Regions from separate parts of the Streptomyces sp. NPDC006294 genome, predicted to be linked through region 1. Evidence: riboswitches for the same ligand, from Rfam matches in the RefSeq annotation. Region 1 holds a riboswitch; each other region holds the start of a gene.

Region 1 (2,189 bases):
GTGCGGCTGCGGGGGACGGCCGAGGCGGACGCCCTGGCCGAAGCGCTGGCCACGCTCGCCGGCCTCGGCCTGACCGAAGACCTCGTACGCCGTCGCCCCGGCCGGCTGTCCGGCGGTGAACTCCAGCGCGCCGCGCTGGCCCGCGCCCTGCTGGCCCGGCCCCGTGTGCTGATCTGCGACGAGATCACCTCCGGCCTCGACACGGTCACCCGGCGGGCGATCCTCGACACGCTCGCCGGACTCGTGCGCGACCGGGGCGACCTGTCCCTGGTCCTGATCACACACGACCTGGCCACAGCCGCGACGGCCACCCGCATCGCCGTGCTGGAGGCCGGCGACCTCGTCGAGGAGGGACCGGCGCGGCAGCTCCTCACCGCCCCGCGACACCCGTTCACCGTCCGGCTGATGGAGACCACCGCACGACTGCCGACGCGGGCACGCGCCTGAGCCCGGTCCGGGAGGCGGACCGGCCCGACCCCCGTGCTCGCGTGAGCCGCATCCTCTCGATGACGGAGGTGACAGAGAAGACGGAGATGACGGACGGGCGCCCTTTCGCACACGCTATGCTGCAAGTCGCCCCGCGGGGGAAGTCCGGTCGAAGTCCGGCGCTGACCCGCAACGGTAGGCGGAGCCCCACAATGGCCCCGCGAGCCCGATCACCCGCGGCGGTGAAGGCTCCTGTCGATTCGCCGTGGACTGCGAGAGGGTGCTGCACAGGGCGCCCCGCGTCCCGCGCCGCGCCTGTGCTCCCGTGGGTGCACGGCCCGAGGCGAAGGCGAACCGCCCGTGGCCACCCCCCTCGAACTCGAACCGGCCGCGCCACCTCACACGGCGCGTACCGGCACCGGCCCCGCGCCGCCCAGGCGTGTATCCCTGCCGCCCCTTCTTGCCGCCCTGTGCGCCGCGCTCGTGCTCTCCATCGTCTGCGGGGCAGGGATGGGGGCGTCGGGGCTGTCCTGGGGCGAGGTGCTGCGGCATCTGTGGGCCGGGCTGACCGGCGGATCCATATCCCCCGACGAAGTCCCGGCGTACACCATCGTGTGGGAACTGCGCTTCCCACGAGCCGTGCTGGCCGCCGTCGTCGGGGCCGGCCTGTCCGCCATCGGCGTCGCCGTACAGGCCATGGTCCGCAACGCCCTCGCCGACCCGTTCGTCCTCGGCATCTCCTCGGGCGCGGCCGTCGGAGCCAATGCCGTCCTCCTCTTCGGAGCCTTCGGCGCTCTCGGCCTGTGGGCCCTGTCCACGGCGGCCTTCCTCTCCGCTCTCCTCGCCATGACGCTGGTGTACACGATCGCCCGCACCGCTGACGGTCTGACCCCGCTGCGGCTCGTCCTGACGGGCACCGCGATGTACTACGGCTTCTCGGCCGTCACCACCTTCATGGTGTTCGCGGCCGAACGCGGCGAGGCTGCCCGGTCCGCGATGATGTGGCTGCTCGGGAGCCTCGGCGGGGCCAGTTGGGCATCCGTGCCGATCGCCGCGGGAGCCGTGCTCGCCGGTCTGGCCCACCTCACTGTGGCGGCGCGCCGTCTGAACGCCCTGGCGATGGGGGACGAGACCGCGGCCGCGCTGGGGGTGGACGCGAGACGGCTGCGCAAGGAGCTGTTCCTGGTCTGCGCCGCCGTCACGGGGGCGGTGGTCGCCGTGAGCGGTGCGATCGGTTTCGTCGGCCTGATGGTTCCGCACGCCGCACGGATGCTGGTCGGCGCGGACCATCGCCGGCTGCTGGCCGTCGCCCCGCTCGCGGGCGCCGTCCTGCTGATCTGGGTGGACATCCTGTCGCGTGTGGTGCTCGCTCCCGTCGAACTGCCGGTGGGCGTACTGACCGCCGTCATCGGCGTGCCGTGCTTCGTCCTGCTGATGCGCCGCCGCTCCTACAGTTTCGGAGGCGCCTGATGCGCGTCGAGACAGCTGCACTGACCGTCGAGATCGCCGGCGCGCGGCTGGTGGCGGAGGTCACGCTCCGGGCGGACAGCGGGCAGGTCGTCGGGCTCGTCGGGCCCAACGGCAGCGGCAAGTCCACGCTGTTGCGCTGCGTCTACCGGGCGCTGCGCCCCTCGGCCGGCACGGTCCGGCTCGACGGTGAGGACCTGCACACCCTCAGCGCGCGCGAAGGCGCCCGCCGCCTGGCCGCCCTGCCCCAGGAAGCGGTCACCGAGTTCGACTTCACGGTCGCCGAGGTCGTGGCG
Region 2 (2,189 bases), on a different contig from region 1:
CTGCGGACGGGGGTCGCCGCGGTGGCGCAGCTGGGCGGCGCGAAGGCGGGCGACAAGACGATGCTGGACGCCCTCGAGCCGGCGGTGGCGGCGCTCGGTGACAGCACCGGGTCGTTCGCCGCGGCCCGCGAGGCGGCCGAGCAAGGGGCCCTGGCGACGGTGCCGTTGCAGGCGCGCAAGGGCAGGGCGAGCTATCTCGGTGAGCGCAGCATCGGCCACCAGGACCCCGGAGCCACGTCCTCCGCCCTGCTGGTCGCCGCGCTCGCCGAGACGGTGGAGACGGCATGAGCGGCGGCGGGCAGGTCGGGATCGTGCTGGTCTCGCACAGCAGGGAGGTCGCCGCCGCCGTCGCCGAACTGGCCAAGGGGCTCGCGGGCGGCGGCGGTACGGCCCCGGTGGCGCCGGCCGGCGGGACCCCGGACGGCGGTCTCGGCACCAGCGCCGAACTGATCACCGCGGCGGCGGAGCAGGTCGACGGCGGGGCGGGCGTCGCGGTCCTGGTGGACCTGGGCAGCGCCGTGCTGACGGTCAAGGCGCTGCTGGCCGAGGGCGACGAACTGCCCGACGGGACCCGGCTGGTGGACGCGCCGTTCGTGGAGGGCGCGGTGGCGGCCCTGGTGACGGCCTCCGCCGGGGCCGACCTGGACGCGGTGGAGGCGGCGGCCTCGGAGGCGTACGACTACCGCAAAGTGTGACGTACGGCTGCGGCGGCCCCTCGGGCACCGCCGCCGCGAGAGGCGAGGTGCGGCGGCCGTGAACCGTGCGGCGCCGCCGCCGCGAACCCGGACATACCGCGGCCGCGGACAGCCACCCGCGCCGCCGCCCCCGGCCCGGATGTGGCGAACGGCTCACCCCGTCGCGGCCCGGTGCGCCCGTGCGCGGCTTGTGATGTCGCTGGTCGGCGCATTACTGTCACGGGGCCTTGGTGTTCGGGAAACCGGTGCGGTACCGGTGCGGCCCTCGCCACTGTGATCGGGAAGTCCGGCTCCGACCCCTCACGGGGAGCCACTGGGACACCGCGCCTGCGCGTGGTGCCCGGGAAGGCGGAGTACGGGCGGCATGACCCGTCAGCCAGGAGACCGGCCAGGGTGCGTTGTCCATCCACGAGGTGCTGGAGAGGGTCTCCCACATCATGCATATAGCCGAGGGGTATCTGCCCCCGTTGCACGCGGCCGCCTGGGGCGTCGCTTCCGCCCCGTTCGTCGTCCACGGCGTACGCGCCCTGACCCGCGAGGTCAGGTCCAATCCCGATTCGACCCTGCTGCTCGGCGCTGCGGGCGCCTTCACGTTCGTCCTGTCGGCGCTGAAGATCCCGTCGGTGACCGGCAGTTGCTCGCACCCGACCGGTACCGGTCTCGGCGCGATCCTGTTCAGACCGCCGATCATGGCGGTACTCGGCACCATCACGCTGCTCTTCCAGGCACTGCTGCTGGCGCACGGCGGTCTGACCACGCTCGGCGCCAACGTCTTCTCGATGGCGGTCGTCGGCCCCTGGGCGGGGTACGGGGTGTACCGGCTGCTGCGCCGGTCCGGGGCGCCGCTGATGGTGAGCGTGTTCTTCGGCGCGTTCACCGCCGACCTGTCCACGTACTGCGTGACCACCGTCCAACTGGCGCTCGCCTTCCCCGACCCGGGCAGCGGCGTGGCGGGCTCGCTGGCGAAGTTCGGCGGGATCTTCGCGCTCACGCAGATCCCGCTGGCGGTCAGCGAGGGCCTGCTCACCGTGCTGGTGATGCGGCTGCTCAGCCGGTCCAGCAAGGGCGAACTGACCAGGCTGGGCGTGCTGGTTCCGGGTGCGAAGAAGGAGGCAACGGTCCGATGAACCGTAACGCGAGGATCAACGCCCTGCTCCTGCTGGCCGTTGCGGCCCTGGCCGTCCTGCCCCTGGTGCTGGGGCTCGGGGACCACAAGGCCGAGCCGTTCACCGGCTCGGACGGGGAGGCCGAGACGGCGATCACGGAGCTCGAACCGGACTACGAGCCCTGGTTCTCCCCGCTGTACGAACCGCCGTCCGGCGAGATCGAGTCGGCGCTGTTCTCCCTGCAGGCGGCGCTCGGCGCGGGCGTGCTGGCGTACTACTTCGGGCTGCGCCGGGGCCGGCGGCAGGGCGAGGAGCGGGCGAAAGAGGCGCAGAGCAAGGAGGCGGGGGCGAAAGCCGCCGCCAAGGACTCCGACGCCGCCGCGCCCCC
Region 3 (2,189 bases), on a different contig from region 1:
CGCACGGCACCAACGACGCCCAGAAGACCATGGGCATCATCACGCTCGCCCTGGTCGCCGGCAATGTCGTCGCCCCCGGGTCCAACCCTCCGATGTGGGTCATCGTCTCGGCCGGTATGGCGATCGCGCTCGGCACCTACCTCGGCGGCTGGCGCATCATCCGCACCATGGGCAAGGGCCTCACGGACCTCCAGCCGCAGCAGGGCTTCGCCGCCCAGACCAGCGCGGCCAGCGTGATCCTCGCCTCCTCGAACCTCGGCTTCTCGCTGTCGACCACGCACTCCTGCTCCGGCGCCGTCATGGGCGCGGGCCTCGGCCGCAAGGGCGGCGTGGTCCGCTGGTCCACCGCCACCCGGATGTTCGTGGCCTGGGGTCTGACCCTGCCGGCCGCCGGACTCGTCGCGGCGATCTCCGAGTACGTCACCAAGCAGGGCGGCTGGGGTGTCGCGGCCGTCGCCGCCTTCCTCGTCGGCTCCTGCATCGCGATCTGGTTCATCTCGCGCCGTCAGGTCGTCGACCACACCAACGTCAACGACGTCGACACCGAGGAGCCCGCGGACGTCGTCACGGACGCCGTCACGGCCGTCACCCCGCCGCCCGTCGGCGAACTGAAGACCACTGTCCCGGCCCCCGCCGACCCCGAGCCGGTCCGTCCGGCCGCGGTGTAAGGAAGCAGCAGCATGAAGATCGACTGGGTAGCCCTCGGCTCCGTGTTCGGCGTGAGCCTCGTCGCCACCGTCGCCCTGGTGGGCCTGTTCACCCTGGGCATCGTGGGCCTGAGCAAGCAGGGGTCCGGCACGCAGACCGCCGGTTCCGGCGTGCTGACCCGCACCGGCGCGTACGCGTGCTTCGCGCTCTGCGCGGCGGCGGTGGCCTACGGGATCTATCTGATCGTCACCTGACGTCCCATAGCCGCACGGAGGCCGGGCCGGACGCACCCACGGGTGGGTCCGGCCCGGCCTTCGCGTGTCCGCCCGTGTGGGACTGCGCACACTGTCCCGCAGCAGGTCAAGGGTGAGTTGACGGGCGTTCGCGCACATGGTGGACTGCCGGGGCCATCTACGGCGGCAGAAGAGGAAGTCCGGTGCGAATCCGGCGCGGTCCCGCCACTGTCACCCGGGGACACCACCCGGGGAGCCAGGAACTCTCGCCGCCGGTCACGTCGAACCAGGGCGCGGACCCTGAGTGAGGACTCCTGCCATGCCCGGCCGCGGTACTGCCCTGTCTGCACTGCCCGCCTTGCCCGCACTGCCTGTCGGACCCCGTCCCTGCGGACATCTCCCCTCGGACGGCTGATCCCGTGCGCGCCGACCGGATCTTCGTGTACGGCGCCGCGGCCGGCCTCGTCGGCGACCGACTCCTGGGCGATCCCCGCCGGGGGCATCCGGTCGCCGTGTTCGGGCGGGCCGCGGGCGCCGTCGAGCGTGCGCTGTGGCGTGACCACCGGGGCCGAGGGGCCCTGCACACCGCGCTGTGCGCCGGCGGAGCCGTGGCCGCGGCGGCCCTGGCCGCACGTGCCGTACGCCGCTCCCCCGCCGCCTCGCTCGCCCTGACCGCCGCCGCCACCTGGGCCGTCCTCGGGGGCACGACGCTCGGCCGTGAGGCCACGGCCGTCGGAGAGGCGCTGGCCGCCGGGGACGTCGAGGCCGCGCGCGAGCGGCTGCCCCATCTGTGCGGCCGCGATCCGCAGGCCCTGGACGAGCAGCAGATCGCCCGCGCCGTCGTGGAGTCCGTCGCCGAGAACACCTCCGACGCGGTCGTGGGCGCCCTCGTGTGGGGCGCCGTGGCCGGCGTGCCCGGGCTGGTGGGCTTCCGGGCGGTGAACACCCTGGACGCGATGGTCGGCCACAGGTCGCCGCGCCACCGGCGCTACGGCTGGGCCTCGGCCCGCCTCGACGACGTCGCCGGCTGGCCGGGCGCCCGGCTGACCGCCGTGCTGGCGGCCCTGGGCGGGCCCGACCCGCGAGGCGCCGTACGGGCCTGGCGGGCGGACGCCGCCAAGCACCCGAGCCCCAACGCGGGCCCCGTGGAGGCGTCCTTCGCGGGCGCCCTCGGCGTACGGCTGGGCGGGACCCTCTCCTACGGCGGCCGGGTCGAGCACCGGCCGGTGCTGTGCGCGGAGGGCCGTGCGGTGGAATTCGGCGACATCGGACGGGCGGTGCGGCTGTCGCGCCGAGTGGGGCTGCTGG
Region 4 (2,189 bases), on a different contig from region 1:
CCTTGGCCTACCGGCGTACGTATGCAGCGCTGAGTAGTCAGATACAGCTGTCCCGGATTTCGCGTTTCTTGACCGTGGGCTCGGCCCTGACCGGAGCTCTTCTGCTCTCCGCTGCGGCAGTGGTCACCGCGGTGACCTGGCGCCAGGTGGACATGCGACCGTATAACGCGGCAGGTGGTGTGCTCCTTGCACTGCTCCTGGTGGTGTTCGTCTTTGGCCGGCGCATGAGCACCGGTCAGCCGAAGGGGGTGGAGCCGAAGTCGGTTGCGGAATTGAGACTAGAAGTCGACCTTTTGGAGGAGCGGCGCATCCTCGAAGCGTCCACCGGGGCACGGTCCTCGAAGGATCGGCAGCACTCCTACCGGGAGTCGATCCCGCAGGAGATCGACCGGTTGCGGCGCGAGACGCGGCGTTATCGACGGGTGCACAACTTCTTTCAGTGGGGCCTCTTCGTTGCGTCAGTGGCCATGATGGTGACCTCGGCCGTCTACGAGCAGCCGCAGCCCGGCAAGGCAATTATGATCTCTCTCGGGGCATTCGTGTCGCTGACCACTGCGGTGACTGGCTACTTCAAGTACCGGGAACGCGCTTTCAACCTTCAGCAGACTTCCGACGCGATCGAACAGCACGTCACTGCCTTTGACTTGGCGATCTCCCCGTACAACCAGCAGGACGAGGCGGCCAACCTGGAGAAACTGGCCGAGAACGTCGAGACGCTGAGGGTAGAGCAGCGCAAGCGCCAACAGCAGCTAGAGCAACCCAACCAGGGACAGCAAGAGGTCATCTGACTGGCGGCGGCTGGACTGCGGTCAGACGCCCACCTCGCCCGAGACCCTCGAGGTCGCACGGGCTGGAGTGCACCGCTCTGCTGCCCTGGTTCAGTCCTTCACTTCCGGGCCGTGGTCCGCACTCCGTGGCCGTACAATGGGCCCTGGACGCAGGGGGATCCGGTGCGAATCCGGAACTGTCCCGCAACGGTGTGCGCCTCCAGGCGTCAGTCCGAGGACCTGCCCATCCAGAACGTGCCCGAGCGTGTCCGCGCGCCCGTGCCCTTCTGGGAGGGCTTCGGGACATCGACTTGAAGCTCGATCCATATGGATCGAGCTTTCTTGCTGTCGACCTCCAGGTCTCTCCAACGAAGGGGCGAGGTCTGTGCGAGCGCGCAGACGAGTTGCCGCCGTCACCGGCGGAGACAGCCAGGAGGACTTCGTGACTATTCAGATCGCGCCGCTGGCGGCCCTGCTCCTTGTCGTGAGCATTGCCGTCGGCATCACGGTCTTCAAGTACACCGCCCGTACCGCCGGCCGCGGCGATCTGGGGACGGCGATTGGCTCGGGGGCTGCCGTGGCGATGGTCCTGGCGCTGCTGCTCGCCCCCGGGTTCGGACAGACCCCGGCCAACCCCGCGACATCGACGACCACCCCGGGCGCGGCCGAGCCTGTCCAGTAGTCGACGGTTAGGTGTGGCGGCGGTCAGTTGCCGACAACCCTCGCAGGCGTTGCGTTGTCGGCTGCTGCTGCTGCAGAAGAAAATTTCGGTGTGGCGAGCAGCTCCGCCGCGGGTCTGCTGGGTTGCGTTGTTCTGGTTACCAGCCGGCCAGCAGACTGTCACTGGCCCCGAGGGCCTGGCTACTGGGCCATCTGTGGGCCACAGGGCTGAATAGCGGTCGCCGTGCGCTCATAACTGCAGGTGAGACCAGGACGCGCGCGTTACGCGTGGCGGTCTTGAAAACCGTCGTGGCGCGAGTCACCGTGGGTTCAAATCCCACACCCACCGCTTGCAGGTCAGAGAAGTAGCAGGTCAGAGGGCGCGGCTCCGGTTCGGAGCCGCGCCCTTGGCGTTCACCTTGTCTCACCCTGGGGCGGGGTGTCCCACCGTTGACCGGTGCGTGTGGCCAGCCAGGTCGCTCGTCTGCGTCCCGGACCCGAGAGCCACTGCGTCCGAACGAGGCACTCGGGTGCCGGGAGCGGCCCCACTCCGTTCTTCACAGGCCTGCGGGGTGTGCGTCGCCTGCCCGGCCGGGCTGTGGAGGTACCGCGGCAGGTGTCGTCCCGGAGTCGGGGGAGGCTTCCTCCGCAGTGATGCCTGTTCGTCGGATGCCGCGCCGCCGTAGCCGCCCCAGGGCGCGGTAGAAGCGGTCCGGCAGGAACACCGCATCGGCGACGATCATCGCGCCGGAGAACAACGGC

What was found. Region 1 has a riboswitch for cobalamin ahead of ACFYOP_RS22005 (iron ABC transporter permease). Riboswitches for the same ligand answer to the same signal wherever they lie in the genome.
Region 2: it holds a riboswitch for cobalamin, as region 1 does, so the genes downstream of both, ACFYOP_RS12100 (energy-coupling factor ABC transporter permease) here and ACFYOP_RS22005 (iron ABC transporter permease) in region 1, are expected to answer to the same signal.
Region 3: it holds a riboswitch for cobalamin, as region 1 does, so the genes downstream of both, ACFYOP_RS31830 (cobalamin biosynthesis protein) here and ACFYOP_RS22005 (iron ABC transporter permease) in region 1, are expected to answer to the same signal.
Region 4: it holds a riboswitch for cobalamin, as region 1 does, so the genes downstream of both, ACFYOP_RS15500 (hypothetical protein) here and ACFYOP_RS22005 (iron ABC transporter permease) in region 1, are expected to answer to the same signal.

The regions. Positions count from the first base shown of each region.
Region 1 is NZ_JBIAHV010000012.1:51,867-54,055, reverse strand. Features, by position in the region: gene ACFYOP_RS22010 (ATP-binding cassette domain-containing protein) at 1-447, shown strand, start outside; cobalamin riboswitch at 550-683, shown strand; gene ACFYOP_RS22005 (iron ABC transporter permease) at 787-1,896, shown strand; gene ACFYOP_RS22000 (ABC transporter ATP-binding protein) at 1,896-2,189, shown strand, end outside.
Region 2 is NZ_JBIAHV010000006.1:92,157-94,345, reverse strand. Features, by position in the region: gene dhaL (dihydroxyacetone kinase subunit DhaL) at 1-288, shown strand, start outside; gene ACFYOP_RS12105 (PTS fructose transporter subunit IIA) at 285-695, shown strand; cobalamin riboswitch at 907-1,103, shown strand; gene ACFYOP_RS12100 (energy-coupling factor ABC transporter permease) at 1,133-1,822, shown strand; gene ACFYOP_RS12095 (energy-coupling factor ABC transporter substrate-binding protein) at 1,819-2,189, shown strand, end outside.
Region 3 is NZ_JBIAHV010000025.1:18,987-21,175, reverse strand. Features, by position in the region: gene ACFYOP_RS31840 (inorganic phosphate transporter) at 1-668, shown strand, start outside; gene ACFYOP_RS31835 (hypothetical protein) at 681-902, shown strand; cobalamin riboswitch at 1,034-1,167, shown strand; gene ACFYOP_RS31830 (cobalamin biosynthesis protein) at 1,301-2,189, shown strand, end outside.
Region 4 is NZ_JBIAHV010000008.1:22,001-24,189, reverse strand. Features, by position in the region: gene ACFYOP_RS15505 (DUF4231 domain-containing protein) at 1-788, shown strand, start outside; cobalamin riboswitch at 910-1,030, shown strand; gene ACFYOP_RS15500 (hypothetical protein) at 1,210-1,449, shown strand; tRNA gene ACFYOP_RS15495 (tRNA-Ser) at 1,663-1,778, shown strand; gene ACFYOP_RS15490 (HTTM domain-containing protein) at 1,985-2,189, opposite strand, start outside.